4 regions of the Streptomyces sp. NPDC127129 genome follow, and region 2 is predicted to be linked to each of the others. Evidence: riboswitches for the same ligand, from Rfam matches in the RefSeq annotation. Region 2 holds a riboswitch; each other region holds the start of a gene.
What was found. A riboswitch is a leader RNA that binds a small molecule or an ion and turns the genes downstream of it on or off. The one in region 2 is predicted to bind cyclic di-AMP.

Region 1 (7,752 bases), on a different contig from region 2:
CATGGACTCCGTGCCGAAGGTCACCGGGTCCACCCCGGACGACATCGCCGCCGCGATCCGCGCCGACGCGGTCGCCGGGACGCTCCCGCAGGTCTCCTGGGTGGTGGCGAGCGAGGCGTTCTCCGAGCACCCCTACGCCCCTCCGGGCGACGGCGCGCACTTCGTCGACCTGGTCCACCGCGCGCTGGCCGCGAACCCCGAGGTCTTCGACTCGACCGTGCTGTTCCTCAACTACGACGAGAACGACGGGTTCTTCGACCACGTGCCGCCGCCGGTCGCCCCGCCCGGCACCCCGGGCGAATACATCGACGGCGTGCCGATCGGCCTGGGTTTCCGCGTCCCGATGCTCGTCATGTCGCCCTGGACGCGCGGCGGCTGGGTCAGCTCCGAGGTCTTCGACCACACCTCGGTCCTGCGCTTCATGGAGACCTGGACGGCCGCCCTCGGCACCCCGGCGACCTGCCCGAACATCAGCGCCTGGCGCCGGAAGGTCACGGGCGACCTGACGGGCGTGTTCGACTTCGCGCGCCCGGTGTACGGAGTCCCCACGGGCCTCCCCTCCACCGCCAAGGTCATCGGGCAGTCCACCTGCGGCCCGCTGCCGAACCCGGTGCCGCAGGACAACGCCCTGCCGGCACAGGAGGCCGGCACCCGTCCGGCGCGCGCCGTGCCGTACCAGGTCAACGGGAACCTCGACCGGTTCGAGTTCGGCGCTGCGGGCAAGATCCTCGCCTGGTTCTCGATGACGAACCAGGGCGCGGAGGCGAAGCGGGCCGCCCACTTCACGATCCACCCGCACCAGCACCGGGACACCGCGGCCTGGCAGTACACCGTGGACCCGGGCGCGACCGCCACGGACTACTTCAACATCGGGCTCGGGTCCGGGTCGGGCAAGTACGACATCTCGATGATGGGCCCGAACCGCTTCCTGCGGCGCTTCATCGGGGACGCGTCGAAGGCCGGCAAGGCGATCGAGGTGGCGGCGCGGTACGCGACCGAGCCGGGCACCGGGAAGACGGCGCTCTACCTCAGGATGACCAACGCCTCCGCCGGTCCGGTCACCTTCACGATCCGCTCGAACGCCTACCGCACGGACGGGCCGTGGACGTACACGGTCCCGGCGAACTCCTCGCGTGAGGACTTCTTCAACGCGGTGGCGTACAGCAACGGCTGGTACGACTTCACGATCACGGCAGACGTCGACGGCACCTGGTCGCGCCGGTACACCGGCCACATCGAGACCGGCGCCCCCAGCGTCACGGGCTGACGCGCACCACCACTTCCGACCAAAAGGGACACAAGGGCAATTTCATGCCCTTGTGTCCCTTTTCTCGGCTGGATCGAAATTGCCCGTATGACCGTTTTGGGGGCCCGGGTGACATGAATCACGCGAGCGGGAGGCAACCTCCGCGGAACGAGCCCCTCCCCTTACGCCGCACGGCAGTTCGGCGCGGCCGTGATCACCGGGAACGCATTTCTGAATTTCCTGTTCATTTCGCATCCATGCCCCACCTTGTTCCCTCCGACATTCCTCGCCTACGGTCACCTCGACCCGGACGGATCGCCGAATCCTGCCACCGTCCGAAAAGACCAGCCATTCACCCGTCGGCAGGAGCGGGGGACCCAGTTTTTTCGCCGGCCCGGATTTCCGGAGCGGCTTGGGGTGAAGCCGCACGTGTGCGGCCGGGCAGCTCCAGCCCGAACCCGACAGCTCACCCCGCAGGCGCCGGAGAGGAATCCTGCATGTCCGCTCACGGTAAGCACCGGCGCCCCAAGCGACGTCCCCTCAGCCGCGGTATCGCCCTGGCGAGCACGGGTGGAGCCGCACTGGCTCTCCCCCTCGTCGCCACGGCCACCGCGCACGCGGCGCCGAACGCCGCGCCCACGGTCGCACCCATCGAGAAGACCGTCTTCAACAGCCCGGCGAAGATCGCGGAATCCGTTCCCACCGCCGGGAATTCCGCCAAGATCTATACCGTCGTCCGTGGTGACTCCCTTTCCGTGATCGCGCACGAACAGGGTGTGCGGGGCGGCTGGAAGGCCCTGTACAAGGCGAATCGCAAGGCCGTCGGTGACAACCCGTCACTTATTCGTCCGGGACTGGAACTCACGCTGAGCGGAAAGCCCGCTGCCGCGACGAAGCAGCAGAAGGCTCCGGCCCGTACGACGAGCACGGACCGCGCCGACCGCTCGCAGCAGCGCAGCGCCGCTCCCGGCGCCGCCGCGACCAAGACCGTGGCCAAGGCCGCCCCGGCCAAGGCAGCCCCGGCCGCTGCCAAGAGCTACACCAACGACCTCGACGGCTGGATCCGCGAGTCGCTCGACGTCCTGCAGAAGTACGGAATCCCCGGTTCGTACGAGGGGATCCACCGCAACATCATGCGCGAGTCCTCCGGCAACCCGCAGGCCATCAACCTCTGGGACTCCAACGCCGTCAAGGGCACCCCGTCCAAGGGTCTCCTGCAGGTGATCGAGCCGACCTTCCTGGCCTACCACGTCCCCGGTACGTCCATGGACCTGTTCGACCCGGTCGCCAACATCACCGCGGCCTGCAACTACGCCGCGGACCGCTACGGCTCCATCGACAACGTCAACGGACCGTACTGACGGACGCCCTAGAAGTGGTCGGCGAACCAGCCCGAGGCGAGTCCGCCGACCTCTTCCAGCGTGCCGGGCTCCTCGAAGAGGTGCCCGGCCCCGGCGACGACGACGAGCCGGTTCTCGCAGGTGAGCCGCGCCTGCGCCGCCTCGTTCAGCTCCTGTACGAGCGGGTCGCGGCCCCCCACGATCAGCAGCGTCGGCGCGCGCACCTGCGCGAGGCGCGACCCGGCGAGGTCAGGGCGTCCGCCGCGTGAGACGACGGCGGCCACGTCGGAGAGCGGGTCGGCCGCAGCCCAGAGCGCGGCCGCGGCGCCGGTGCTGGCGCCGAAGTAGCCGATCCGCAGGCCGTCGAGGCCCGGACGGCCCACCAGCCAGTGCGCGGCCCGGGCCAGCCGGCCGGCCAGCAGCTCCGTGTCGAAGACATTGCCGCGGTCGTCGGCCTCCTCCTCGGTGAGCAGGTCGAACAGGAGCGTGCCGAGACCGGCGCGGTTCAGGCTCTCCGCGACGGCCCGGTTGCGGGGGCTGTGCCGGCTGCTGCCGCTGCCGTGGGCGAAGAGCACGACCCCCGGGGCGCCGTCGGGCACCACCAGATGGCCCGCGAGCCGCACCTCCCCGGCCGGGATGCGCACCTCCGGGTCCCGGGCGTCCGCCCCGCGCCCGGCGTGATGGCGCTCCAGACAGGCGACGACATCCTCGTCCGGGGTCTGCGAGAAGTCGTCGTAGAACTGGCCGATCGCGTAGAAGAACGCCGGTTCGTGGACGGCGACGGTCTCGTCCGCCTCCCGGCCGATCCGCTCGGGCCAGTCGCTCGGCGCGACCGGCACCGCGAGGACGATCCGCGCGGCCCCCTGCGCGCGGACGACCCGGCAGGCGGCGACCGCCGTGGCGCCCGTCGCCAGTCCGTCGTCGACGACCACGGCCGTCCGGCCGTCGAGCCGGGCCGGCGGGCGGTCCCCCCGGTAGCGCCGGGCCCGCTGGGCGAGCACGGCGCGCTCGCGTGACTCGACGGCCGCCAGCTCGCCGCCGGAGACACGGGTGTCCGCCAGGACATGGTCGTTGAGGACCCGGACGCCGCCCTCGCCGATGGCGCCCATGGCCAGCTCCGGCTGGAACGGCACCCCCAGTTTGCGTACGAGACAGACGTCCAGGGGCGCGCCTAGCGCGTCGGCGACCTGTTCGGCGACCGGCACCCCACCGCGCGGAAGCCCCAGGACCACGACGTCATGGCCCTTGAGATGCTCCAGGCGTCCGGCGAGCTGCCGTCCTGCGTCGGTGCGATCGGTGAAGTACATGTCCCGCTCGTCTCCCTGGTCGAGCCTGTGCGCGGGCGGGCGGGTGCGTGCCGCCGCCCGTCAGGCGGGGCGTGCGACGAGGGTTCCGTCCTCGTCGAGGTCGACCCGCGTTCCGTGGGGCCGGCTGGTCCGGCCCAGTACGTCGTGGAGCCAGCGCGCGTCGCGGCGGGGGGCGTGCTCCAGCCGCAGGCGGCGGGCCCGCAGGGGAATCATGCGTACCTCCAGGAGTCGGCCGTCCTCGGGCCTCAGCGAGACGAGGTAGAGCAGACGCAGGTCGTCGCGGTACTGCTCGTATCCCGTGATGCCCTCGTAGTCGTTGATCAGGTCGCCGCAGCCGTGGAGGACCAGCTTGCCCCGGTGGACCTCCAGGGGGCGGGGGTGGTGCGAGGAGTGCCCGTGCACCACGTCCACGCCCGCGTCGATCAGCTCGTGCGCGTAGTCGACGTCGGCGCGGGAGAGCGCGTACCCCCAGTTCGAACCCCAGTGGATCGAGACCATGACGATGTCGCCGGGGCGCCTGGTGTCCCGGATCCGGGTGAGGAGGCCGGTGGCGGCGGGGTGGGTGGGCCCCGAGGCGAAGTGGACGCCGCCGCGCCGCGCGGTGGCGGCCCAGTCCCGCGGAATGCCGCTGGAGGCCATGCCCAGGGCGTACGCGACGAACCGTCCTCCCCCGGGCAGGGGGACGACCACGGGCCGTGTCGCCTCCTCGGCGTCCTCGCCCGCTCCCACCGTGGACACGCCGTGCTTCGCCAGGGCGTCGAGAGTGTCGTTCAGACCCTGGTGGCCGTGGTCCAGGACGTGGTTGTTGGCGAGGACGCAGACGTCGGGGCGGGCGGCGGTCAGGCTCGGCAGGTTCTCGGGGTGCATGCGGTAGTGGACCGCCTTGCCGGGGGCGAACTCGTCGCTCGTGGTGACCGCGGTCTCCAGATTCGTGACACGGACGTCGGGCGCCTCGGCGTCCAGGACGTCGAGGGCGGCACCCCAGGGGTAGGTGTAGTCCACGCGGTGCGGGATGGGTCCGTTGACCTCCTCGGCGAGCGCCACATAGGACCGTGCATCATGCACATACCGCTCGTGGAGCGCCGGGTCGCCGGCGTGGGGAAGGATCTGGTCCACCCCGCGGCCGAGCATCACGTCGCCGCAGAGGAAGAGTCCGACCAGGTCACCGCCCATACACCCAGGGTAGACGCGGCGGGACGGGCGGGCCCGATTGTCGGACCCCTTCGCTACGTTGGCGCCATGACTGAATTCGTACTGGTTGCAGGCGCGTGGCTCGGATCGTGGGCGTGGGACGAGGTGGTTCCCGAGCTGAGGGCCGCCGGTCACGGGGCCCACGCGGTGACGCTCTCCGGTCTCGCCGAGCGGCGGGGCGTGGCGGCGGGGCAGCGGACGCATGTGACGGACGTCGTCGACGTGGTCGAGGGCCACGATCTGCGGGACGTCGTCCTGGTCGGGCACAGCTACGCGGGCATCCCGGTCGGTCAGGCCGCCGAGCGGATCGGCGACCGGCTGTCCCGTGTGGTCTTCGTGGACTCCAACGTGCCGGCGGACGGTGAGTCGTTCGTGTCGGCGTGGCCGGACGGCCGTCCGATGGTGGAGGGGGCGATCGCCGGGAACGGCGGCTTCTGGCCGCCGCCGGCCGCCGCGGAGTTCGAGGGCCAGGGCATGGACGAGGAGCAGATCGCGCGTCTCGTCGCCGGCGCGACGCCCCACCCGGGCGCGACGCTCACCGAGCCGGCCGAACTGGCCCGCCCGCTCGGTGAGCTGCCGGCGACGTACGTCAAGTGCCTGCTGGACGGCGCCGAGCCCAACGACGACGTGGCGGCGCTCCTGAGGAGCGAGCGGTGGCGGCTCGTGCGGATGGACACGGGCCACTGGCCCATGTTCTCCCAGCCGCACGAGCTGGCCCGGATCCTCCTCGACGGCGCGGTGGCACCGGTGTGACGCCGTCTAGAAGTTGCCGTAGTTGACCTGCCAGGTCGGCAGGCCCATGCGGCGCCAGAGGGCGACGACACGGTCGCGGTCGTCGAGCGAGACCCGTACCGCGAACCGGTGGCGGATGTGCGCGTCGAAGAGCTCCGCCTTGACGATGTCGTCGCCGCGCCCGTCGTCCGAGGCCCGCATCCACAGCTCGTCGTACGGCACTTCATGGCGGGCGAGCCATGCCTCGGTCAGGGCGCGGTGGTCCTCGCTGCGCCCTGACAGCAGCACGATCGTGTCGTTCTCGGCGCTGCGGAAGGCGCGCAGTGCCCGGGCCACGGAGACGTTGAGCAGGTCGAGGTCGCAGCGGGTGAAGTCGTACGGGCCGCGGTCGCCGCGCAGCGCGAGGGTGCCGTCGATGTCGCACAGCACCGCCGAGGGCAGCGCCGGGTCGGGGACGTACGGCACGGCCGCGGGCCGTTCGCCCAGCCACTCGGCGGTCAGCCGCCAGCCGCCCCTGGTGGCCTTGGTGTGCTTGTCGGCGAGGATCCGGATGATCTCCTCGCCGACGGGCCGCTCGCGCGCGGCGTCGCGCCGTACGCACTCCTCGACCGGTACGTCGGTGAAGTCGTGCACCACGAAACGGGCGTCGAGGCCGATGACGGCCGCCTTCAGCCGCTTGGGGATGTGCGGGGTCAGGTGCGTGTTGTCGACGACGACGTCGAAGCCGCCCTCGACGGCCGAGCGGACCGCCGCGTCCTGGATGTCGAGGACGGTCCGCTCGTGGGCGTGGGAGCGGCCGCGCTCGGGGGCGGGGACGTCCAGCATGGTGCGCAGGTCGTCGAGGTTGACTCGGCGCATCCGGCCCTCGGCCTCCGTCTGGAGCCGTCGGGCGGCCGTCGTCTTCCCCGAGGCGGGGAGCCCCGTCATGACGTGTACGTCGGGCACAGCTCAGTTCTCCACATCGGTCGTGAACGGGTCGGACGCCTCGGGCCTGACGGAGCGCCAGACGAAGAGGTCCGTGGGGCGCCCGTCGAGGCGCAGGAACAGGGCCGACCGGAGGTCGCCGTCGACCGGCAGCGCCTTGACGGCCCGGGCGAAGGTACCGCGGTCCGCCGCCAGGTGGGCGACGCCCCGGTACGCCTCGTCGATGGCGCGCTCGCGGGCCGCGGCGTCGTCCTCCAGACGGGCGATGACCCCGCGCACCCAGGCGTCGAACTCGTCCGGCACCTGCTCCAGGAGCGCGTCCAGCGGCCGGCCGCCCGCCGACTTCACACCGCCGAGCTCGGCGACCGAGCAGCCCAGGCCCTGGGCGAGGCGCTTGACGGACGTTCCCGCGAAGCGCTGGATGCCGTGGCTGCGCCAGATGTCCCGCTCGGTGACGCCGGTGAGCACCTTGTGGAGGCGTACGTACTCGCTCAGTTTGGCCTTGGCGCGCACACCGGAGGCGTAGCGGAGCACGAAGCCCTCGGCGTCCGTGCCGGTGGCGGCCTGTCCGCCGGGCAGGGTGTTCGACTCGGTCAGGGCGAGCAGTTCGTCGAGCGGCATGGCGGGCCAGGTCCGTACGACGGAGCCGATCGCGGCCCAGTCGGCGGCCGCCTCGGCGAGCGGGATCTCGGTGCCGTCGGAGCCGAAGGCGGCGAGCAGCACCAGGTCCCGCCGGTCGCCGTAGTCGACGACGATACGGTTCTGCGGGTAGAGGATCTCGGCGAGGTAGGTGACGCCGGGCGTGAGCGCCCCGGTGTCCCGGCCGTCGAGCCGGCGCTGCGCCCAGGTCGCCTGCGCGCTGATGAAGGACCCCTTGGAGGCCACCTGCCACCGGCCCGCGTAGTGGAAGACCACCGCGAGGCTGCCGTCGACCTTGTCGTAGACCTCGAAGGGCTCGTCGGGCAGTGCGGGCGCGTAGGGCTGACCGGCCTCGTGCTCACCGATGTTGAAG
Region 2 (7,752 bases):
CCTCTTCACCCCGTGGGGCGAGGGCCTCGTCCGGTCCTGGTACCGGCGGACGCTCGTCGAGCTGTCGCACCTCCCGCACATCGAGCGGGTCGCGATCCAGACCAATCTGAGCTGTCGCACCGAATGGCTGGCGGAGGCCGACCCCGGCACGCTGGCGCTCTGGTGCACGTACCACCCGGGGCAGACGCCGTACGACCGCTTCCTCGCCAAGTGCCGCGAGCTGACCGCCCGGGGTACGCGCTTCAGCGTCGGGATCGTCGGTCTGCCCGAGCACCGGGAGCACGCCCGGCGGCTGCGGGACGAGCTCCCGCCCGAGGTCTACCTCTGGGTGAACGCGGCCGAGGGGCTCACGTACACCGACGAGGAGGCCGGGGCCTGGACGGCCCTCGACCCCCTCTTCCCGTACAGCCGCCGGCCGCACCCCTCAGCCGGTCTCCCCTGCCGGACCGGTGAGTCGGTGATCTCGGTGGACGGTGACGGGACGGTGCGCCGCTGCCACTTCGTCAAGGCCGAGCTGGGCAATCTGTACGACGGCTCGTACCGCGCTGCCCTGCGCCCGCGCGCCTGCCCGCTCTCCGTCTGCGACTGCCACATCGGCTATGTCCATCTGGAGACGCTGCCGCTGTACGACGTGTTCGCCGGCGGCGTTCTGGAGCGGATACCGGCACCCGCCCTGCTCAGAGGGGCATGAGGTCTCCGAGCGGCATGAGATCGGGGCGCTTGGCCGCCACGTGGTCGCCCGAGCTCTCGCCCCGCAGCCGCCGGCCGATCCACGGCACGAGGTACTCCCTGGCCCAGTTGATGTCGTCGCGGCGCACCTCGAGCGTGCCGCGCGGCGGGAGCGGCGGCCAGGGCTGGTCCGGGTCGGCCGGCACGTCCAGGCCGAGGACCTGGGCGGCGCGCAGCGCGACCCGGGTGTGGCCCTCGGGCGAGAGGTGCAGCCGGTCGTCGTCCCAGGCCCGCCTGTCCTGCACCGACCTGAGCGACCAGAGGTCGAGGACCGGGCAGTCGTAGCGGTCGGCGATGGACCGGACGTGGGCCGTGTACGTGGCGATCTTGCCGCGCAGATGCTTCAGCACGGGGACGTCGCGGGTGTCGAAGCCGGTCGTCACCATCACGGTGCCGACGGCGGACGTCAGGTCGGCGACGGCGCGCTCGAAGCGCTCAGCGACGTCGTCGGGGTCGGTGCCGGGGCGGATGATGTCGTTTCCGCCCGCGCAGAAGGTCACCAGGTCGGGGGCGAGTTCCTTCGCCCTGGGGACCTGCTCCTCCACGATCTGGTCCAGCAGGCGGCCGCGTACGGCCAGGTTGGCGTAACGGAATGCGTCGTGCTCCGGCAGTCGGTCGGCGAGGAGCACCGCGAAGCGGTCCGCCCACCCGACGTACTTCCCGTCGGGCCCGGGGTCTCCCACGCCCTCGGTGAAGCTGTCACCGATCGCCGCGTACGACCCGAATACGTGCGTGTCTCTTGTTCTCGAATCGTCTGCCACGGGACCACATCTTTCCCTTATGGATGTGACCTACGCGACCGTAAGGAGGGGTTGACGCCGGGTGAGATACGCCACCGGTCAAGATTCCACCAAGCCGGAATACGCGCGTGGGGGCCCGGCACTGGTAAGTGCCGGGCCCCCACGGGTGCTGTCGGTGCGTCAGATGCTGACGCCGTGCGAGCGCAGGTAGGCCAGCGGGTCGATGTCCGAGCCGTAGCCGGGTCCGGTGCGGATCTCGAAGTGCAGGTGCGGACCGGTGGAGTTGCCGGTCGAGCCGGAGAGACCGATCTCCTGGCCACCGGTGACGGTCTGGCCGGCGGAGACGTTCAGGGAGGAGAGATGGGCGTACTGCGAGAACGTGCCGTCGGCGTGCTGGATGACGACCTCGTTGCCGTACGAGCCGCTGTTGCCCGCGGAGTAGACGGTGCCCGCGCCGACGGCCTTCACCGAGGTGCCGGAGGAGGCGATGAAGTCGACACCGGTGTGGTAGCCGGAGGACCACATGGCGCCGGAGGCGCGGTACGGGGTGGAGATGCCGCCGCCGACGGGGGCGACCCAGCCGGAGGAGGATGCCTGCGCGGGGGCGGACGCCGGGGCGGCGGTGCCGGCCGGGTCACGCTCGGCGGAGCGGGAGGCGCGCGTGTCGGAGGAGGGCTTCTCCGCCTTCGGAGCGGCCTTGGGGGCCTTCTTCGGAGCGGCCTTGGGCGCCGCCTTGGCGGTCGACTTGGCGCCGAGGGTGAGCTTCATGCCGGGAAGGATCAGCGACGGGTTCTCGCCGACGACCTGGCGGTTGTCCGTGTAGAGCTTCTTCCAGCCGCCCGCGAGGTGGTGCTCGGCGGCGATCTTCGACAGGTAGTCGCCACGGACGACGGAGTACGTCTTCGGCTTGGCGGTCTTCCCGGCGGCCGGGGCCTTGGCGGGGGTCGCGGCGACGGAGGCGACGGCCTGGTGGGACGTCACGGACGGGGCGGCCTTGTCGGCGGCGTGAGCGCCGGTCGCACCGAGCAGGGGCAGGGCGACGACGGCGCCACCCGTACCGGCGGCGACGAATCCACGCGTGAGCGGGTTGGCCTTGGGACGGCGGTGCTTACCCTTTGCGGGCATGGCGAATTCCTCTCCGTCGCCTGCGAGGTGAGCTGTCGGGTTCGGACTGGAGATGTCCGGCCGCTTTTCACGCGGCTTCACCCCGAGCCGTCCGGAACGACCGGAACGGCGTACTACCTGGGTCCCCCGCTCCTGCCGTACGTGGGTGGGTGCGGATTCCGGGCGGTGGCAGGATTCGGCGGGTCCGACCGGATTGAGCGTGACGCTAGACGAGCGGGTCGAGGCGAACAAGCCGCCTCTTTTCGTTCGCAATCATGGGATGCAAATTCACACCGGATTCCGGTCACCCTCCGTGGAGGGCGGGACCTCGATCTCCTTTTCCGCTACGGGGATTGCACAAGACGATCAGGCACGGTCCGTCACCTCTATGACGCTGCTCACGCGCCGAATCCCATCTCCCCTGCAACCAGGGCGCGTTATACCTAAGGGCCCAATTCGGACAGAACACCCATTCCCATACCCCGGGGGTAGGCGGAGGCCCGGTCACCCGGGATGATTGGCCCAGGAATCGATCAGCAGTCGATCCCGATCCGCCAACCTTCAGGAGCACTCGTGACGCAGCAGCTGCCGCAGGTCCCGTCGACCGAACCCGAGCTCACCGGGGTGCGCAACTTCAGGGACGTGGGCGGACTGCCGACCGTGGACGGCGGTTCGGTGCGGTTCGGCCGCCTTTTCCGCAGCGGCCACCTGGCGCACGCCACCGAGCAGGACGCGGCGTTCCTCTCCACCCTCGGGCTGCACACGATCTTCGACTTCCGCAATGTGGCCGACCGCAAGATCGAGGGCCCGGACGTCGAACTGCCCGGCGTGCGGAACGTGAACATACCGCTCAACGACCCGGCTGACGGCAAGGAGTTCTGGAGGCTGGTCAGGACCGGCGAGCTGGAGCAGCTCCGCGGCATCCTCGGCGACGGCAAGGCGGCGGCGCGAATGTCCGATTCGTACCGGAAGATGATTGTCGAGCGGACGGCGGAGCACAGCGGCATCCTGCACGCGATGGCCGAGGACAGCGTCCCGGCGCTGATGCACTGCGCGGCCGGGAAGGACCGCGCCGGCCTCTCCATCGCCATCTCCCTGCTCGCGGTGGGCGTGGAGCACGAGGCCATCGAGGCCGACTACGTGAAGTCGAACGACCCGCACCGCCGCTACAAGGTGCAGCGCAGCTCCACCTCCGCGGACGCCATGTCGCCCGAGGTGATGGAGCTGCTCAGCCCGCTCTTCGACGCACGGGTCGAGTATCTGCGGGCCGCGTTCGAGACGATGACGCAGACCTGGGGGACGGTCGAGGGCTACCTCACGGACGGCCTGAAGCTCGCCCCGGAGACGCGGGCGCGGCTGCGTGAGCGTCTCGTCGTCGAGGTGTGACCCGGCCCCCGGCCGCTACTGGTTCTGGCCTCCGAGCATGAAGAGCAGATAGAGGAAGCCGGCGAAGAGGTGCCCGGCCACCAGATAGGCGAAGAGCCGGAGCACCAGCCCCTTGGGGAACTTGCCGGCCTCGCGCTCCTCACCGGTGACCGGTGCGGACTTCTCGGACATATCGACCCCTTTCCAGGGCTCAGCGCAGATGCGGGGCGCCGTCGCCGAGGCACAGCTCGGCGGCGGGGCTCTGCATGAGCGTGTGGACGAAGAGCAGCTCGGCCCCGCCGCGGCCGACGGCGCCGATGCGGTGCGGGGTGAGCGAGTCGAAGTGGGCGCTGTCCCCCGGATCCAGGACGTGCACGGCGTCGCCGAGGGCGAGACGCACCTGCCCGTCGAGGACGTGGAGCCACTCCTCGCCGGGGTGGACGCGCACGATGTCGGCCTTGGTGGCGTACGGGACGTGCACGCGGAGCGCCTGCAGGGCGCGGCCCGGCCCGCCGGCCTGGCGGTAGGTCCAGCCGTCGGCCTCGACGGGTTCGGACCGGTCCGCCCGGACGATCGGATCACGCTCGGGCGGAACCTCGCCCAGGAGCTCGGAGACCGTCGTACCGTAGATACGGGCGAGGGCGAGGAGCATCGGGAGCGAGGGCTGCCGGTGGCCCGTTTCGAGCCGGGAGAGATGGGCCGGGGAGAGCCCGGCCCGCTGGGCGGCGGCCTCCAGGGTCAGCCCGCGGCGTCTGCGCAGGGCGCGGAGCTGCGGCGCGACGTGCGGTGCGTCCGGCAGGGCGTCGGACGCGTCCGGTGCGGCGGGGTCCGCGGCCTGCTCCCCGTGGAGGTGTGCCATGCCTCCATTCCGCCAGGAACTTTCCTCTGAGGCAAGTTTCTTGCCCCAGAGGCAAAAGCCCATGCCGTCCCGGCGGTCAGCGTTGCGCGACCGCCTGCTTGACCAGCGTCTTTCCGAAGTCCCACATCAGCCCGCCGCCCCCGTGGGCGTCGTCCATCACAGCCGTGAAAGCGGTCACGAAGCGGTCCACGTCCGCCTCGTCGATGATCAGCGGCGGAATGAGCTTGATCACCTCCAGGTGGTCCCCCGACACCTGGGTCAGGATCCGGTGGCGCTGGAGCAGCGGCACGACGACCATCTGCGCGAAGAGACCCTTCCGGGCGGCCTGCAGCATCGTCCACCGGCTGCGCAGGGCCAGCGAGGACGGCCGGCCGAACTCGATCCCGATCATCAGGCCCCGTCCGCGGATCTCGTGCAGCAGCTCGTAGCGGGGCACGAGCTCCTTGAGGCGTGCGGAGAGCAGCTCGCCGATCCGGCGCGCGTGCGCCACCGTCCCCTCGTTCTCCATGACCGAGAGCACGGCGAGCCCGGCGGCCATGGCCTGCGCGTTGGACCCGAAGCTGGCGGAGTGGACGAGGACGCGGTCCATGGACGAGTAGACCTTCTTGAAGATCCAGTCCTTGCCGAGCGTCGCGCCGACCGGCACGTACCCGCCGGAGAGCGCCTTGGCGACGCAGAGCAGGTCCGGTTCGACGCCGTCCTCGTGCTGGTACGCGTAAAAGTCCCCGGTCCTGCCGAGACCGGTCTGCACCTCGTCGGCGATCAGCACGGCCCCGTGCCGGTGCAGCAGCTCCTGCGCGGCACGCAGGAAGCCGGGCGGGGCCTCGTGCACTCCCTTGCCCTGGATGGGTTCGACGACGAACCCGGCGACATCGCCCTTGCGCAGCTCGCGCTCCAGAGCGTCCAGGTCGCCGAGCCCGATCGCGGTGTCGGGCAGCAGGGGGGCGAACCCGTCCCGGAAGCCCTTCTCGCCGTTGACCGAGAGGGAGCCGGTGGTCAGGCCGTGGAAGGCGTGGGAGCAGTAGACGATCCTGGGCCGGCCGGTGGCGTACCGGGCGAACTTCAGCGCGGTCTCCACCGCCTCCGTACCGCTGTTTCCGAAGAAGACCCGGTCGAGGTGCGGGCTGTGGGCGAGCAGCTTCTCGGCGAGCAGCCCGGGCAGCGGCTGGCAGTCGAAGCGGGTGAGGTCCGCGAGCGAGGCGTCCAGGACGTCGTGGAGGGCCTTGCGGACGACGGGGTGGTGCCGCCCCAGGCCCATGACGCCGAAGCCGGCCAGCATGTCGAGGTGGTCGCCGCCGTCGGCGTCCCAGAAGTGGGCGCCCTCGGCCCGTACGTAGACCTTGTCGAAGCCGATGGTGTGCAGCATGCGCGGGAGCTGGTGATTGAGGTACCGGGTGTGCAGCTCGTAGCGCTCCGCGCCGCGTTCGGCGAGCAGTGCCGAGAGGTCGAACTCCTTGCTCATCGCCCCTTCTTCCGGGTCAGTGCGGCGCTGATCCGTCCGGCGATCTCCACCGGGGTCAGGCCGAGGTCGGCGAGCACCTCGCCGCGCTTGGCGTGGCCGAGGAACTGCTCGGGGATCCCGAAGGTCCGCAGCGGGACGTCGACGCCGGCGTCGCGAAGGGCCTGTCCGACCGCGGCGCCGACGCCGCCGGTGCGGATGCCGTCCTCGACGACGGCGACCAGCCGGTGCCGCTCGGCGAGCGGGACGAGGGCCTCGTCGACCGGTTTGACCCAGCGCGGGTCGACGACCGTGCATCGGATGCCGCGTCCGGCGAGCAGATCGGCGGCCTGGAGGCAGACGTCGGCCATGACGCCGACGGAGACGAGGAGCACGTCCGCCTCCGGCCCCGAGGGCTCCAGGAGGATGTCCGTCCCGCCGGTCCGCCGTACGGCCGGGACCGGCTCCCCCACCGTCTCCTTGGGGAAGCGCAGCAGGGTCGGGGCGTCGTCGACGTCGACGGCCTCGCGCAGCTGGGCGCGCAGCTCCTCGGCGTCGCGCGGAGCGGCGATCCGGAGGCCCGGCACGACCTGGAGGACGGAGAGGTCCCACATGCCGTTGTGCGAGGCGCCGTCGGTGCCGGTGACGCCGGCCCGGTCCAGGACGAAGGTGACCCCGCACCTGTGCAGGGCGACGTCCATGAGCAGCTGGTCGAAGGCGCGGTTGAGGAAGGTCGCGTACACCGCCACGACGGGGTGGAGTCCCCCGGCGGCCAGGCCGGCGGCCGAGACGACGGCGTGCTGCTCGGCGATGCCGACGTCCCAGACCCGGTCGGGGAACCGCTCGGCGAACGCCGTCAGGCCGACGGGGTGGAGCATGGCCGCGGTGATCGCGACGACGTCCGGGCGCTCCGCCCCGATCTCGGCGATGGCCTCGCCGAAGACGGAGGTCCAGGAGGGTCCGGCCGAGGGGGCGAGCGGTGCGCAGGTGAGCGGGTCCATGGCGCCGACGGCGTGGAACCGGTCCGCCTCGTCCTCCAGGGCGGGCCGGTAGCCACGGCCCTTCTCGGTGAGGCAGTGCACGAGGACGGGCCCGTTGAAGCGCTGGGCGTGGCGCAGCGCGGACTCGACGGCGGCGATGTCGTGGCCGTCGACGGGACCGACGTACTTGAGGCCCAGATCCTCGAAGAGCCCCTGCGGAGCGAACGTGTCCTTGAACCCCTTCTTGGCGCCGTGCAGCGACTCGTAGAGCGGCTGCCCGATCACGGGGGTGTGCTGGAGGACGTCCTTGCCCCAGGCGAGGACGCGCTCGTATCCGTCGGTGGTGCGCAGTGCGGCCAGGTGCTGGGCGAGGCCGCCGATGGTCGGGGCGTAGGAGCGCTCGTTGTCGTTGACGACGATGATCAGGGGCCGGTCCCGGGCGGCGGCGATGTTGTTGAGCGCCTCCCAGGCCATGCCGCCGGTCAGGGCTCCGTCGCCGATGACCGCGACGACGTGGTCGAGGCGGCCGGAGACCTC
Region 3 (7,504 bases), on a different contig from region 2:
GTCCCGGACCCTCGACCCGTACTCCAAGCTGCTCGACGAGCGGATCGTCTTCCTGGGCACCCCGATCGACGAGACCTCGGCCAACGACGTCATCGCGCAGCTTCTGCACCTGGAGTACGCCGACCCGGACCGGGACATCTCGCTCTACATCAACTCGCCCGGCGGTTCGATCAGCGCCATGTCGGCGATCTACGACACGATGCAGATCGTCACCTGCGACGTGGAGACCACCTGCCTCGGGCAGGCCGTCTCGACCGCCGCCGTACTGCTCGCGGCCGGCGCCCCCGGCAAGCGGCTCGCGCTGCCCGGGGCCCGGGTCGTGCTCCAGCAGCCCGCGACGGACGAGCCGTTGCAGGGGCAGCCGAGCGATCTCGCCATCCAGGCGGCGGAATTGGTCCGGCTGCGCGCGATGCTGGCCGGCATCCTGGTCGCCCACACCGGGCAGAGCCGCGAGCGGATCGACGCCGACATCGACCGCGTCACCGTCCTGGACGCACCGGCCGCCACCGCGTACGGCCTGGTGGACCACGTGGTCCAGAACCGGGGGGCGTCGGGCGGCGCCGGGACGCGGTGAGCCGGTCATGGTCCCCGAACTGCCGCCGCTGCCCGCCCTGACGCGCGCCGAGGGCGAGTTCATCGACGCGTATCTCGAAGTCGTCGACCTGCTGGGCCGGATCAATCCATCCAGGGGAGCGCATACCTATGGGGCGCTGAGGGCGGCACAGGCCCTGGTGGGGAAGGCGAGCGCCCTCCGGGACGCGTTGACGGTGATGCATATCCGCGGGGAGGCGGAGGTCCACGCGGAGACATTGGCCCGCGCGCTGCGGGTGTTGGACGGGGAGCGCCGGGCGCAGCGGGTCACAGTGCCGGAGGCTCCGACGAGTTGACATTCAGGCGTGTCGTGTCGAGGTCCACTCGGAGCAGCGGAGCCGCAGAATCGCTCCCCCGTTCGGCGTAGTCGACGAATCGACATATGTGCGGGGTGAGTTGCACAACAGGTGTACGCATCTGGCCGAATCGGACGTTCCAGCCCTGGTCCGGGACTCGTCGGCAAAACCTCCGAAGATCACGAAACCTGCCTGTCCACCCGAATGGATCAGTCGTGAGGAGCCTCACATAACGCCGTTTCGACTCGGATTTCGCCCTGGTTGTGGGTCAAGATCCCTCACGACGACAAGCCCCCGCCACCGCGGCGGGGCGGTCCGGGCGGACGCCGAGTCCTGCCGCTGTCCCGGATGTCTGGTCGACAGGAGTGGATCGGCAGGAGTGGAGGACCCGAGCAGTACGGGACGGCCGGCCAGTGGGGCCGTTCCTCGGGGTGAAGCCGCAGCCGCGGCCGGGCAACTTCGCCAGCCCGAACCCGACAGGTCATCCTTCACAGGCGGCTGACGAAGGGTTGCGCATGAGTGCGCAGATTCATGTCCCGTCCATGCTGTCCCGGGCCGGAGCCGTCTCGGCTCTCACCCTCGCCGCCCTCGGCGGCACGATGCTGGCGCCGGGCGCCGCACCGGAGGCCCAGGCGGCGACGTCGCACGCCGGCAAGGCGCTGAACGTCGCCGCCTCCAAGAAGGGATCGCCCTACAGGTACGGAGCGGCCGGACCGACCCGGTTCGACTGCTCGGGGCTCACGCTCTACTCGTACAAGAAGGCGGGCAAGTCGCTGCCCCGTACCGCGCAGCAGCAGTACAACAAGACCCGGCACATCAAGGCCTCCAGCCGCCAGAAGGGGGACCTGGTGTTCTTCCATTCGGGTGGAAGGGTCTACCACGTGGGGATCTACGCGGGTAGCGGCAAGATCTGGCACTCGCCCAAGACCGGCTCCTGGGTGAAGCTCGACAAGATCTGGTCGTCCAAGGTGTATTACGGCCGGGTGCGCTGACGCCGCGCCGGGTGCGCCTACGCCGTGCCGGATCCGCTGACGACACCGCGCCGGAGCGGGGCGTGCCGTGCGGCGAGTGAGCTGAGCTGACACGACCAGTGGGTGCGGTGGCGCCGCCGCACCCGCTCGTCCTCAGGAACCGGCCGGCTGGGGCGCGAGCATCCGGTCCGGCGAGGCGGTCCAGGGAAGGTTGATCCAGACCGTCTTGCCGCCCTCGCTGGTCGGCGTGACGGAGAGCCGCCCGCCGGCCTCGGCCGCCAGGAAGCGGATGATGACCATCCCCCGGCCGTTGTCCTGCTGCACCGCCGCCGGAAGCCGCTTGGGCCAGCGGGGGTGGCTGTCGGTGACCCCGATGTGGAGCTGCTCCTCGCGCTCCAGGCGGACGTCGACGGTGAACGTGGGCGACTGCCCGAAGGTGTGCTGGACCGCGTTGGTGGCCAGTTCGGAGACGATGAGCCGGACGGTGTCGGCGGTGCCCCCGGCCTCCGCGAGCCCCCAGCCGGTCAGGACGTCGGCGACATATCTTCGGGCGGCGGACACCGAGGCGGGATCGCTCGGCAGAGTGACGGTTGCTTCCTGGTGGTCTGCCATGGCGACGCTGTCCCTTTCCCACCGGGCCCGGCCCGGATTGCGCTACGCGTCAGAGTGCCACCGATGGTGCCGTCCCGTATGGCGATCCACCAAGATATGTGCATATTTGTCGCTCGAAGCGGTGAACTCTGCTACGAGAGACCGTATTTGGGCTGCGGTCAGGCGATCGGAGGTGCTGTCCGCACGATCGTGGCGACGGCCTGCTCGATCTGCGCGTCCGTCAGGTCCGCGCGGGCCGTGAGCCGCAGCCGCGAGACACCGTCCGGCACGGACGGCGGACGGAAGCAGCCGACGACGAGCCCCTGATCGCGGCAGTCGGCGGCCCACCGCAGCGCCGCCTCGGGCGAGGGGGCACGGACCGAGACGACGGCCGCCTCCGGGCGCACGGCGGTCAGACCGGCCGCCGTGACCATCCCGTGCAGCGTGGTGGCGACGGTCCTGGCGCGCTCGGCGAGGCCGGGATCGCCCTGGATCAGCCGAAGGCTCGCCAGGGCGGCGCCCGCGGCGGCCGGGGCGAGGCCGGTGTCGAAGATGAACGTACGGGCCGCGTTGACCAGGTGCTCGATCACGCGGGCGGGGCCGAGGACGGCTCCGCCCTGGCTGCCGAGCGACTTGGAGAGGGTGACGGTGGCGACGACGTCCGGGTCGCCGGAGAGACCGGCGGCGTGCAGTCCGCCCCGCCCGCCGTCGCCGAGCACGCCCAGACCGTGGGCGTCGTCCACGACGAGCCCGGCGCCGTGGGCGCGGCAGGCCTCCGCCAGCTCGGCCAGCGGGGCCTGGTCGCCGTCCACGGAGAAGACGGAGTCGGAGACCACGAGGGTCCGGCGCTCCGGGTGGGCCTGGAGGGTCTTGCGTACGGCCTCGGGGTCGGCGTGCGGGACCACCGCCGTCTCGGCGCGCGAGAGCCTGCAGCCGTCGACGATCGAGGCGTGGTTGCCCGCGTCGGAGACGATCAGCGCGTCCCGGCCGCTGAGCGCGGTGAGCGCGGCGAGATTGGCGGTGTAGCCGGAGGAGAAGACGAGAGCCGCCTCGAAACCGCAGAAGTCGGCGAGTTCGCGCTCCAGGCGGGTGTGCAGCCGGGTGGTGCCGGTGACGAGACGGGAGCCGGTGGAGCCGGCGCCCCACCGGCGGGCGGCCTCGGCGGCCGCCTCCGTGACCTCCGGGCGGTGGGTCAGTCCGAGGTAGTCGTTGCTCGCCAGGTCGAGCAGATCCGACTCGGCGGCCCGCGGCCGGAGCGTGCGGACGAGACCCGCCTCCGCACGGCGGCGCGCCTCCGCGTCGGTCCAGTCGAACGGGGTCCGGCGGGTGTCCTCGTCCCGGTGCATGGGGCAGATCCTTTTGTAGGCAGCGCACAGACCCTAACCGCCCGCGGCCAGGGACAGGGTGTGGCCATGCACACACCTCAATCGGGCTCGTTTGTTCAGATCCTCCTTGGCCGCGAGGTGTGCCGTAGGCGAGGATCACCCTTTATGGACCTGCTGAACACGCTGGTGGACAAGGGGCTGCGGCGCGAGCTGCCGAGCCGTGAAGAAGCGCTCGCCGTACTGGCGACCTCCGACGACGAACTCCTCGATGTGGTGGCCGCCGCCGGCAAGGTGCGTCGTCAGTGGTTCGGGCGGCGCGTGAAGCTGAACTATCTGGTCAATCTGAAGTCGGGGCTGTGTCCCGAGGACTGCTCGTACTGTTCGCAGCGGCTCGGCTCGACGGCCGGGATCCTGAAGTACGGCTGGCTGAAGCCGGACGAGGCGTCCCAGGCGGCCGCCGCCGGTGTCGCGGGCGGGGCCAAGCGGGTCTGCCTGGTGGCGAGCGGCCGGGGGCCGACGGACCGGGACGTGGACCGCGTCGGCAAGACGATCGAGGCGATCAAGGAGCAGAACGAGGGCGTAGAGGTCTGCGCGTGCCTCGGCCTGCTCTCCGACGGCCAGGCGGAGCGGCTGCGCGCGGCGGGCGCCGACGCGTACAACCACAATCTGAACACGTCCGAGGAGACGTACGGGGAGATCACCACCACCCACACGTACCAGGACCGGGTGGACACCGTGCAGAAGGCGCACGCCGCCGGTCTGTCGGCCTGCTCCGGTCTGATCGCGGGCATGGGCGAGAGCGACGAGGACCTGGTCGACGTCGTCTACGCGCTGCGCGAGCTGGACTCGGACTCGGTGCCGGTGAACTTCCTGATCCCGTTCGAGGGCACGCCGCTCGCGAAGGAGTGGAACCTCACCCCGCAGCGCTGTCTGCGGATCCTCGCGATGGTGCGGTTCGTCTGCCCCGACGTGGAGGTCCGGATCGCGGGCGGGCGCGAGGTGCACCTGCGCTCGATGCAGCCGCTCGCGCTGAACATCGCGAACTCGATCTTCCTCGGCGACTACCTGACCAGCGAGGGCCAGGCCGGCAAGGCGGACCTCGACATGATCGCGGACGCCGGCTTCGAGGTGGAGGGCGCGGGCACCACGACGCTGCCGAAGCACCGTGCGGACGCGCTCGCGGAGGCGGGTGCGGCGGCCGCCGCGGGTACGGCCGGCGGGTGCGGCTCGCACGCGTCGGGCGGCTGCGGCCCGTCGGGGTCCGGGTCGGCGCCGGCGGGCTGTGGCTCGCACGCCGAGGCGGGCGGCGGCTGCGGTCCGTGCGGCGGCCACGCGCCGGCGGCCGTACCGGAGGAGTCCACGGAGGCGGAGCCCGCCGCCGAGGGTGCGCCGGGGGCCCGTACGGACCTGGTGGCGGTACGCCGTCGCGGCGCCGGGACGGAGTTCGCGCCGAATGCGTAACGAGGAACTGCTCGCCCTCGACCGGGCGCACGTCTGGCATCCGTACGGCCCCATGCCGGGCCGTACGGACCCGATGGTCGTCGCCTCCGCGTCCGGGGTACGGCTCCAGCTCGCCGAACCCGTCCACGGACAGGACGAGTTGATCGACGGCATGTCCTCGTGGTGGTCCGCCATCCACGGCTACAACCACCCGGTGCTCAACGAGGCGGCGCACGGTCAGCTGGACAGGATGAGCCACGTCATGTTCGGCGGGCTCACCCACGAGCCGGCCGTCCGGCTCGCCACGCGGCTGGTGGAGATCACGCCCGAGCCGCTCCAGCACGTCTTCCTCAGCGACTCCGGCTCGGTCTCCGTCGAGGTCGCGGCGAAGATGTGCCTGCAGTACTGGCGCTCGGTGGGCAAGCCCGGCAAGCAGCTCCTGATGACCTGGCGCGGCGGGTACCACGGGGACACCTGGCAGCCGATGTCGCTGTGCGACCCCGAGGGCGGGATGCACCAGCTGTGGTCGGGCGTGCTCCAGCGCCAGGTCTTCGTGGACGCGCCGCCGACCGCGTACGAGGAGTCGTACGCCGACATGCTGCGCGAGCAGATCGCGCTGCACGCGGACGAGGTCGCCGCGGTGATCGTGGAGCCGGTGGTGCAGAACGCGGGCGGGATGCGGTTCCACTCGCCCGAGTACCTGCGTGTGCTCCGCGAGGCGTGCGACGAGCACGGGGTGCTCCTGATCTTCGACGAGATCGCGACCGGGTTCGGCCGCACGGGCACGCTGTTCGGCGCCGGCCACGCGGGGATCTCGCCCGACGTGATGTGTGTGGGCAAGGCGCTGACCGGCGGGTATCTGTCGATGGCGGCGACGCTGTGCACGACACGGATCGCCGAGGGGATCTCGCGCGGCGAGGTTCCGGTGCTCGCGCACGGCCCGACGTTCATGGGCAATCCGCTGGCCTCCGCGGTGGCCTGCGCCTCCATCGACCTGCTGCTGTCCCAGGACTGGGCGCAGGAGGTCAAGCGGATCGAGACGGGTCTGCGCGAGGGCCTCGCCGAGGCGGCCGCGCTGCCCGGTGTGCGGGAGGTACGGGTGCTGGGCGCGATCGGCGTCGTCCAGCTGGACCACGACGTCGACATGGCCGCGGCGACGGAGGCGGCGGTCCGCGCGGGCGTCTGGCTGCGCCCCTTCCGCGACCTGATCTACACGATGCCGCCGTTCGTCACGGGCGACGACGACCTCGCCCGTATCTGCGCCGCGGCGTGCGCGGCCGCGGCGGCGGGCTGACGGCCGGAGCGGCACCGAAGAGAGCCGGAAGCCGGCCCGGGCCGTCCTTCGCGGGGCGGCGCGGGCCCGGCGCTCCGGGCGGCCGGCCCGTGCCCGGGCCTTCGGAAGCCCGGGTGAGGGCCGGCGCACCAGATCCCCCGCGGCCGTGCGGGCGCGGGGCCCAGGAGAGGAATCGACACACCATGACCGTCATCGTCGTCAGCGGTACGGGGACGGAGATCGGCAAGACGATCGTGACCGCAGCGGTGGCCGCCGTGGCCGTCGCGCAGGGGCGGTCGGTCGCCGTGCTCAAGCCGGCACAGACCGGACTGGAGCCCGGTGAGCGGGGGGACGCGGACGAGGTCGTACGGCTTTCCGGCGCGGCGGTCTCCGAGGAACTGGCCCGCTTCCCCGAGCCGTTGGCGCCCGCCACGGCGGCCCGGCGGGCCGGGATGGCACCGGTCGGGCCCCGGGAGGTCGCCGAGGCGGCTGCGAAGCTGGCCGCCGAGCACGATCTGGTGCTCGTCGAGGGCGCGGGCGGGCTGCTCGTCCGCTTCGACGAGGAGGGCGGCACGCTGGCCGACGCGGCCCGTCTCCTCGGCGCACCGGTACTGGTCGTGACACCGGCGGGGCTCGGCACGCTCAACACGACCCAGCTGACCGCCGAGGCGCTCGCGGCACGCGGCATCGAGCAGCTGGGCGTGGTGATCGGCAGTTGGCCGGCCGAACCGGACCTGGCCTCGCGCTGCAACGTGGCCGAGCTGCCGGAGATGGCCGGGGCGCCGCTCCTCGGAGCCGTGCCGGAGGGTGCGGGCGCGCTGGACCCGGCGGAGTTCCGGGCGCGTGCGGGCACGTGGCTGGCCCCGGCGCTCGGTGGGTCCTGGGGCGCCGACGCGCTCTGACCTCCGTAGGCTGGATCCATGCGCGCACACGTTTCGGAGATCGTTTTCGACTGCGCCGATCCGGCGCGTCTGGTGCGGTTCTGGGCCGCGCTCCTCGGCGGGGATCCGGTCGACC
Region 4 (7,752 bases), on a different contig from region 2:
GAGCGCCCACTTCGGCAACGGGCTCTACGGAGGTCTGCAGTTCACCCAGGAGAGCTGGGAGCGTCACGGCGGTCTCGACTACGCGACCAGTGCGGACCTCGCCAGCCGCGCCCAGCAGATCGCGGTGGCGGAGAAGGCGTTCGCCGCGGGCGACACGCAGTGGGCGACCTGCGCCCCGATCGCCGGCCTGACGAAGGACGGCGCCAAGCCGGACGTCGACCCGGGCCCGGCGGTGAAGCCGGTGGAGCCCACGGGCCCCCTCCCCGAGTCGAACCGGACCGCGGGCCTGCCGACCGGTTCCGAGACGACGTCGCCCGACGCCGACGCCTCCGAGACCGCCACGCCGGGCAGGGGCAACGGGAAGGGGAACGGAAGCGGTGACGGGGCGGGTGAGCCGTCCGCCACACCCGAGACGTCCACCACGCCCACCGCGCCGAGCACGTCGGAGACCCCGGGCACGGGGAAGCACCGCGGTGACGCGGCTCCGGAGGAATCGGTCAATCCGGGCGAGAGTGGCGAAAAGGGTCGCCACGCCGCGCCGACTGACACCCCGACATCCGACGCGGACGCCGAGGCGGGCGTGCCGGAGCAGGGCAACAAGGGCGAGAAGGGCAACAAGGGCGAGAAGGGCAATAAGGGCTCTTCCGGCAGTTTGGACAACACCGCTGCTCAGGACATATCCGGGGCGATCGGTGAATACACCGTCAAGTCGGGCGACAGTCTCTCCGAGATCGCCCAGCAGAACGAACTCCCGGGCGGCTGGGGCGCCCTCTACGACGCCAACCGTTCGACGGTCGGTGCCGATCCGGACCTGATCCTCCCTGGCCAGAGCCTCGACCTCGGCCTCGGTTCGGCTGCGAACCAGGGGTAGTTCAGGGCCGTATGTCCGGTTCTGCGCCAGTGAGACATGGGTCTCTTTGTCTCAACTGGCGCGTCCCGTCCATAAACTCGGCTTCCGTCACCTCTCACCTGCGTAAACACCCTTCGTCCCCTGGCGAGTAGGGGTGAAATGTCCGACCTGGGCCTCTTTGAACTTCCCCCGGGTCTGTGTCTACGGTCAGGACCGCTCGCCACCGCGGGCCCCGTCGACCGAAACGCCGAATCCTGCCGTCGGCCGATGGGAACAGTCGTCGCGTCAAGCGCCGTAGGCAGGAGCGGGGGACCCAAGGTAAGTGCCGCCCCCGGCCGTTGAGACAGACGGCCGGAGGACCGGCTTGGGGTGAAGCCGCGCGCAAGGTCGCGCGGCCGGGCAACTCACATGGCCCGAACCCGACAGCTCACCTCGCAGGCGTCGGTGAGGAGAAGTTCCATGCTGTTTTCCGCCAAGGGCAAACACCGTCGTGCCTCCAAGGCCACCCGCGCCGTCGCTCTCGCCGGTATCGCCGGTGTCGCCGTCGCCGCCCCGCTGATGACCGCCGGTTCGGCCTCGGCCGCCACGGCCTCCGAGTGGGACAAGGTCGCCCAGTGCGAGTCCGGTGGCAACTGGTCCATCAACACCGGCAACGGCTACTACGGCGGCCTGCAGTTCTCCGCCTCCACCTGGGCCGCCTACGGTGGCACCGCCTACGCCGCCACCGCCGACCAGGCCTCGAAGTCGCAGCAGATCACCATCGCCGAGAAGGTCCTCGCCGGACAGGGCAAGGGTGCCTGGCCGAGCTGCGGCGTCGGCCTCTCCGGTGCCGCCTACACCGGTGGTGCCGCCGAGAGCGCGCCGGCCGAGCCGGCCGCCCCGAAGCAGGAGCGTCAGGCCGAGCAGCCGACGACCCGCAGCGAGACCCGGACCGCGCCGAAGAAGGCCGAGTCCAAGAAGACCGTCACCACCCCGACCGGCAAGAAGGTCAAGAAGGGCGACGGCGAGTACAAGGTCGCCGCCGGCGACACCCTGAGCACCATCGCCGCCGCCCACGACGTCAAGGGCGGCTGGGCGAAGCTCTTCGAGCTCAACAAGGACGTCGTCGAGGACGCCGACCTGATCTACCCGGGCCAGCAGCTTCACCTGAAGTGAGGCCCGCGGCCCGCGTGAGTCCGGCGGCTCACACGGGTCCGACGACCCTCCCGCGGTGACCACCCCGGTCCGGAGCGCTCTTCCCCCGTGCGCTCCGGGCCGGGGTTCCGCGTTCCCGGGCCCGGGGGCGGGGCCCCGCGGAGTTACCGCCGAGTAGTTCTGGGGCGCTTTGGCCGTGGATGCGTGCCCTTGGGTCCTTTTTCGTCCCACGGGGCGGGCGCCCGGCGGGCGGGAGCCCCGGAGCCGGTTAGGCTCTTGTCGCAAGGCCAAAGCGACCCTGCACCGCAAGCGTCACATCTAGCGTCACATCCCAGAAGGAGATGCTCGTGCCGTCCATCGACGTCGTCGTAGCCCGGGAAATCCTGGACTCCCGAGGCAACCCCACGGTCGAGGTCGAGGTCGGCCTCGACGACGGCAGCACCGGCCGTGCTGCCGTTCCGTCCGGTGCCTCCACCGGTGCGTTCGAGGCCATTGAGCTCCGTGACGGAGACAAGAACCGCTACCAGGGCAAGGGCGTCGAGAAGGCCGTCCTCGCCGTGATCGAGCAGATCGGCCCGGAGCTCGTCGGCTACGACGCCACCGAGCAGCGCCTCATCGACCAGGCCATGTTCGACCTGGACGCCACGGACAACAAGGCCTCCCTCGGCGCCAACGCCATCCTCGGCGTCTCCCTCGCCGTCGCGCACGCCGCGTCCGAGGCCTCCGACCTCCCGCTCTTCCGCTACCTCGGCGGCCCGAACGCGCACCTGCTGCCCGTTCCGATGATGAACATCCTGAACGGCGGCTCGCACGCCGACTCCAACGTGGACATCCAGGAGTTCATGATCGCGCCGATCGGCGCGGAGTCCTTCTCCGAGGCCCTGCGCTGGGGCACCGAGGTCTACCACACCCTCAAGTCCGTCCTGAAGACCAAGGGCCTGTCCACCGGCCTCGGCGACGAGGGCGGCTTCGCCCCGAACCTGGACTCCAACCGCGAGGCGCTCGACCTCATCCTGGAGGCCATCAAGCAGGCCGGCTACGTCCCGGGCAAGGACATCGCGCTGGCGCTCGACGTCGCCGCGTCCGAGTTCTACAAGGACGGCTCGTACGAGTTCGAGGGCAAGTCCCGCTCGGCCGCCGAGATGACCGAGTACTACGAGGAGCTCGTCTCCGCGTACCCGCTCGTCTCCATCGAGGACCCGCTGTTCGAGGACGACTGGGCCGGCTGGAAGGTCCTCACCGACAAGCTGGGCACCAAGGTCCAGATCGTCGGCGACGACCTCTTCGTCACCAACCCGGAGCGCCTGGCCCGCGGCATCGAGGACGGCGCCGCCAACGCGCTGCTCGTCAAGGTCAACCAGATCGGTTCGCTGACCGAGACCCTGGACGCCGTCGAGCTGGCCCAGCGCAACGGCTTCAAGTGCATGATGTCCCACCGCTCCGGCGAGACCGAGGACGTCACCATCGCCGACCTCGCCGTCGCCACCAACTGCGGCCAGATCAAGACCGGCGCCCCGGCCCGCTCCGAGCGCGTCGCCAAGTACAACCAGCTCCTGCGCATCGAGGAGATCCTCGACGACGCGGCCGTCTACGCCGGCCGCAGCGCCTTCCCGCGCTTCAAGGGCTGATCGCCGAGAACCCTCGGTTCCGTACGTCCCCGCACCCGGTCCCGTACCGTGTGCGGGGACGCACGCGTTACGGGACGACACAGGGGAGGCGACTGGAGATGGCCGCGAAGGACCGGGACCGGTTCTCGACCGCGACCAGGATCAGGCTGCTCGGCGAGCAGACCGCCGCCCGTGTCTACCGCTCCCAGACCCGCCGTCAGGCGCGCCGCTCCCGGCTCACCGGACGGGCGGCCTTCCTCGCCCTGGTGGTCTGCTCGCTGGTCGTCGCGCTCGCGTACCCCATGCGCCAGTACGTCTCCCAGCGCGGCGAGATCGCCGAGCAGGAGCGCCAGGCCGACGACGCCGCCGCGCGGGTCGAGAGGCTGCGGGACGAGAAGGCCCGCCTCCAGGACCCCGCGTACGTCCGCCGGCTCGCCCGGGAGCACCTCCACTACGTGATGCCGGGCGAGACCGGCTTCACCGTGAACGACCCCGAGGCCGAGCGGGCCCGGCGCGCCGAGCAGGGTGCCGCCGAGCAGCCCTGGTACTCCGATCTCTGGGACGGCGTCGACCGCGCGGACACGCGCCGCTAGCGCGCGCCGCCCGGCGGCCCCGGCCCCACGACCGACCTCCACCACCGACGACACTCCGACGAGAAGACAAGACGCAACGATGGAAACGCCCCCTCCGCAGACCGCACGCACCGAGCCGACCGAGGCGGACGTCGCCGCCTTTGAACAGCAGCTCGGCCGCCCGCCCCGGGGTCTGCGCGCCATCGCGCACCGCTGCCCCTGCGGCAACCCGGACGTCGTCGAGACCGCGCCGCGGCTCCCGGACGGCACCCCGTTCCCCACGACGTACTACCTGACCTGCCCCCGCGCGGCCTCCGCGATCGGCACCCTGGAGGCCAACGGGGTCATGAAGGAGATGCAGGCCCGGCTCTCCACCGACCCGGAGCTGGCAGCCGCCTACCGGGCCGCGCACGAGGACTACATCGCCCGCCGTGACGCCATCGAGGTCCTGGAGGGCTTCCCGAGCGCCGGCGGCATGCCCGACCGCGTCAAGTGCCTGCACGTCCTCGTCGGCCACTCGCTGGCCGCGGGACCGGGCGTGAACCCGCTGGGCGACGAGGCGATCGCGATGCTGCCCGAGTGGTGGGCCAAGGGCCCCTGCGTCGCGCCGTGCACGGACGAGAAGGAGACGGACCGGTGACCCGGGTCGCGGGCATCGACTGCGGTACGAACTCCATCCGCCTGCTGGTCGCCGACATCCACCCCGAGACGGGTGAGCTGATCGAGCTGGACCGGCGGATGACGATCGTCCGGCTCGGACAGGGCGTCGACCGGACCGGCCGCCTCGCGCCCGAGGCGCTGGAGCGCACCTTCGCCGCCTGCCGTGAGTACGCCGCCGTCATCAAGGAACTGGGCGCCGAGAAGCTCCGCTTCGTGGCCACCTCCGCCTCCCGTGACGCCGAGAACCGCGACGAGTTCGTCAGCGGCGTCCTGGACATCCTGGGTGTCGAGCCCGAGGTGATCACCGGCGACCAGGAGGCCGAGTTCTCCTTCACCGGCGCCACGGGCGAGCTGCCCGCCACCGAGCGGTACCTGGTCGTGGACATCGGCGGCGGCTCGACCGAGTTCGTCGTCGGCGACAGGCACGTCGAGGCCGCCCGGTCCGTCGACATCGGCTGCGTACGGCTCACCGAGCGCCATGTGCGCAGCGATCCGGCGGCCCCCGCGGAGATCGACGCGATCCGCGCCGACATCCGGGCCGCGCTCGACCAGGCCGAGGAGACCGTCCCGATCCGCTCGGCCGGGACCCTCGTGGGGCTCGCGGGTTCGGTCACCACGGTCGCCGCGATCGCGCTGGGGCTGAAGGAGTACGACTCCGAGCGGATCCACCACTCCCGCGTCCCGTACGAGAAGGTCGCGGAGATCGTCGACCTGCTGCTCCGCTCCACGCACGCCGAGCGCGCCGCGATCTCCGTGATGCACCCGGGCCGGGTCGACGTCATCGTCTCCGGGGCGCTCGTCCTGCTGGAGATCATGGAGCGGACCGGGGCCCGTGAGGTCGTCGTCAGCGAGCACGACATCCTCGACGGAATCGCACTGTCCGTGGCATAACGGGCACTCGGCGGGGCGTCCGGAATCGGTCCGCCGAGAAAGTTCGTGAAGTTCTTCACAAGGAAAAGGGCCCTGAGGGGGGCTGCGGAGGGCCATTGGGGCCTCCGGCGCCCCTGTCGGGGCTCTTTCGTAGGCGTGGAGCCCGGTTCGCTCGATGTTTCCATCGTGTGAATGCACCCCGTGGTTCTGCGTTAACGGGGGCTCTCCAGACCAGTTCAGTAGGGGTGAACAACGTTCACCCCTGCACCTTGGTTCCTTTGCACGACCATGACCTGGGTCACGTGGGCGGCGGAGTGTAGCAGAGGTGCCCCAGGAGCTTGTGAAGGGGCGCACGAGCGACCCCCCTGGGAGGGGTGGATACTCGGATGCATGAGCACCACGGAGCGTCCCAGGATCCTCGTAGTAGGCGGTGGGTACGTAGGCCTGTACGCAGCTCGACGCATCCTCAAGAAGATGCGTTATGCGGAAGCGACCGTCACGGTCGTCGACCCGCGCTCGTACATGACGTACCAGCCCTTCCTCCCCGAAGCCGCCGCAGGCAGCATCTCGCCGCGCCATGTCGTCGTCCCGCTGCGACGCGTCGTGCGCGGAGCCGAGGTGCTCACCGGTCGCGTCACCAGCATCGACCAGGACCGCAAGGTCGCCACGATCGCGCCGCTCGTCGGCGAGGCGTACGACCTGCCGTTCGACTACCTGGTCATCGCGATGGGCGCGGTCTCCCGTACCTTCCCGATCCCCGGCCTGGCCGAGCAGGGCATCGGCATGAAGGGCGTGGAGGAGGCCATCGGCCTCCGCAACCACGTCCTGGAGCAGCTCGACAAGGCCGACTCCACGACCAACGAGGAGGTCCGCCGCAAGGCGCTGACCTTCGTCTTCGTGGGCGGCGGCTTCGCCGGTGCGGAGACCATCGGCGAGGTCGAGGACATGGCCCGCGACGCGGCGAAGTACTACACCAACGTGAAGCGCGAGGACATGCGCTTCATCCTGGTCGACGCCGCCGACAAGATCCTTCCCGAGGTCGGCCCAGAGCTGGGCCGCTGGGGCAAGGAGCACCTCGAGGGCCGCGGTGTCGAGATCTACCTCTCGACGTCCATGGACTCCTGCGTCGACGGTCACGTCGTGCTGAAGAACGGCCTCGAGGTCGACTCCAACACCATCGTGTGGACCGCCGGCGTCAAGCCCAACCCGGCGCTCGCCCGCTTCGGCCTCCCGCTCGGCCCGCGCGGCCACGTGGACGCCCAGCCGACCCTCCAGGTCACCGGCACCGACTACATCTGGACCGCCGGCGACAACGCCCAGGTTCCGGACCTCGCCGCCCGCAAGGCCGGCGTGGAGAACGCCTGGTGCCCGCCGAACGCCCAGCACGCGCTGCGTCAGGCGAAGGTCCTCGGCGACAACGTGGTCTCCGGCATGCGGGGCTTCCCGCAGAAGGAGTACAGCCACTCCAACAAGGGCGCTGTGGCGGGCCTCGGCCTCCACAAGGGCGTCGCCATGATCGTCATGGGCAAGATGAAGATCAAGCTCAAGGGCCGGCTCGCCTGGTACATGCACCGTGGCTACCACGGCATGGCCGTGCCGACCTGGAACCGCAAGATCCGCGTCTTCGCCGACTGGACCCTCGCGATGTTCCTGAAGCGCGAGGTCGTCTCCCTCGGTGCCATGGAGACGCCGCGCGAGGAGTTCTACGAGGCGGCCAAGCCCGCCCCGGCTCCCGCCACCCCGGCGCAGGAGAAGGCCAAGGCCTCCTGACGCGCTGAGAGCAGGACCCGACGTCACCGAAAGGGCCGTCCGCCATCCGTGGTGCGGACGGCCCTTTCGCGTGTTTTTGCCGAGTCGTTGTGCGGCGGCGGGACTGTATTCGCCTACGGACGGTGTTTACGTGGTCACGAGCATTTCTGGGGCACGACATCACGGAGGTGTGCACCATGGCCGACGCCGCATCGCGGCTGACCACTCTCGCGGAGGACCTGCTGGGGTCCCCGCTCCCGGTGCGTCTGCGAGCCTGGGACGGCAGCGAAGCCGGACCCGCGGACGGCCC

Region 1: another riboswitch for cyclic di-AMP. It lies ahead of ACFVGW_RS34395 (transglycosylase SLT domain-containing protein); the one in region 2 lies ahead of ACFVGW_RS01475 (peptidoglycan DD-metalloendopeptidase family protein).
Region 3: another riboswitch for cyclic di-AMP. It lies ahead of ACFVGW_RS20445 (C40 family peptidase); the one in region 2 lies ahead of ACFVGW_RS01475 (peptidoglycan DD-metalloendopeptidase family protein).
Region 4: another riboswitch for cyclic di-AMP. It lies ahead of ACFVGW_RS19640 (transglycosylase family protein); the one in region 2 lies ahead of ACFVGW_RS01475 (peptidoglycan DD-metalloendopeptidase family protein).

The regions. Positions count from the first base shown of each region.
Region 1 covers NZ_JBHXTV010000025.1:55,216-62,967, forward strand. The annotation lists gene ACFVGW_RS34390 (phosphocholine-specific phospholipase C) at 1-1,267, shown strand, start outside; cyclic di-AMP (ydaO/yuaA leader) riboswitch at 1,553-1,739, shown strand; gene ACFVGW_RS34395 (transglycosylase SLT domain-containing protein) at 1,744-2,607, shown strand; gene ACFVGW_RS34400 (phosphoribosyltransferase family protein) at 2,616-3,893, opposite strand; gene ACFVGW_RS34405 (CapA family protein) at 3,954-5,066, opposite strand; gene ACFVGW_RS34410 (alpha/beta hydrolase) at 5,133-5,837, shown strand; gene ACFVGW_RS34415 (AAA family ATPase) at 5,844-6,761, opposite strand; gene ACFVGW_RS34420 (RNA ligase) at 6,765-7,752, opposite strand, start outside.
Region 2 covers NZ_JBHXTV010000001.1:348,179-355,930, forward strand. The annotation lists gene ACFVGW_RS01465 (STM4011 family radical SAM protein) at 1-691, shown strand, start outside; gene ACFVGW_RS01470 (SGNH/GDSL hydrolase family protein) at 678-1,490, opposite strand; gene ACFVGW_RS01475 (peptidoglycan DD-metalloendopeptidase family protein) at 1,650-2,594, opposite strand; cyclic di-AMP (ydaO/yuaA leader) riboswitch at 2,599-2,785, opposite strand; gene ACFVGW_RS01480 (tyrosine-protein phosphatase) at 3,147-3,959, shown strand; gene ACFVGW_RS01485 (DUF6126 family protein) at 3,975-4,130, opposite strand; gene ACFVGW_RS01490 (helix-turn-helix domain-containing protein) at 4,150-4,797, opposite strand; gene ACFVGW_RS01495 (aspartate aminotransferase family protein) at 4,874-6,259, opposite strand; gene dxs (1-deoxy-D-xylulose-5-phosphate synthase) at 6,256-7,752, opposite strand, start outside.
Region 3 covers NZ_JBHXTV010000010.1:100,108-107,611, reverse strand. The annotation lists gene ACFVGW_RS20455 (ClpP family protease) at 1-574, shown strand, start outside; gene ACFVGW_RS20450 (hypothetical protein) at 582-887, shown strand; cyclic di-AMP (ydaO/yuaA leader) riboswitch at 1,202-1,399, shown strand; gene ACFVGW_RS20445 (C40 family peptidase) at 1,403-1,879, shown strand; gene ACFVGW_RS20440 (ATP-binding protein) at 2,012-2,470, opposite strand; gene ACFVGW_RS20435 (8-amino-7-oxononanoate synthase) at 2,629-3,795, opposite strand; gene bioB (biotin synthase BioB) at 3,940-5,235, shown strand; gene ACFVGW_RS20425 (adenosylmethionine--8-amino-7-oxononanoate transaminase) at 5,228-6,508, shown strand; gene bioD (dethiobiotin synthase) at 6,691-7,389, shown strand; gene ACFVGW_RS20415 (VOC family protein) at 7,408-7,504, shown strand, end outside.
Region 4 covers NZ_JBHXTV010000009.1:287,894-295,645, forward strand. The annotation lists gene ACFVGW_RS19635 (transglycosylase family protein) at 1-871, shown strand, start outside; cyclic di-AMP (ydaO/yuaA leader) riboswitch at 1,131-1,306, shown strand; gene ACFVGW_RS19640 (transglycosylase family protein) at 1,310-2,005, shown strand; gene eno (phosphopyruvate hydratase) at 2,326-3,612, shown strand; gene ACFVGW_RS19650 (septum formation initiator family protein) at 3,711-4,184, shown strand; gene ACFVGW_RS19655 (DUF501 domain-containing protein) at 4,264-4,803, shown strand; gene ACFVGW_RS19660 (exopolyphosphatase) at 4,800-5,714, shown strand; gene ACFVGW_RS19665 (NAD(P)/FAD-dependent oxidoreductase) at 6,084-7,463, shown strand; gene ACFVGW_RS19670 (class I SAM-dependent methyltransferase) at 7,640-7,752, shown strand, end outside.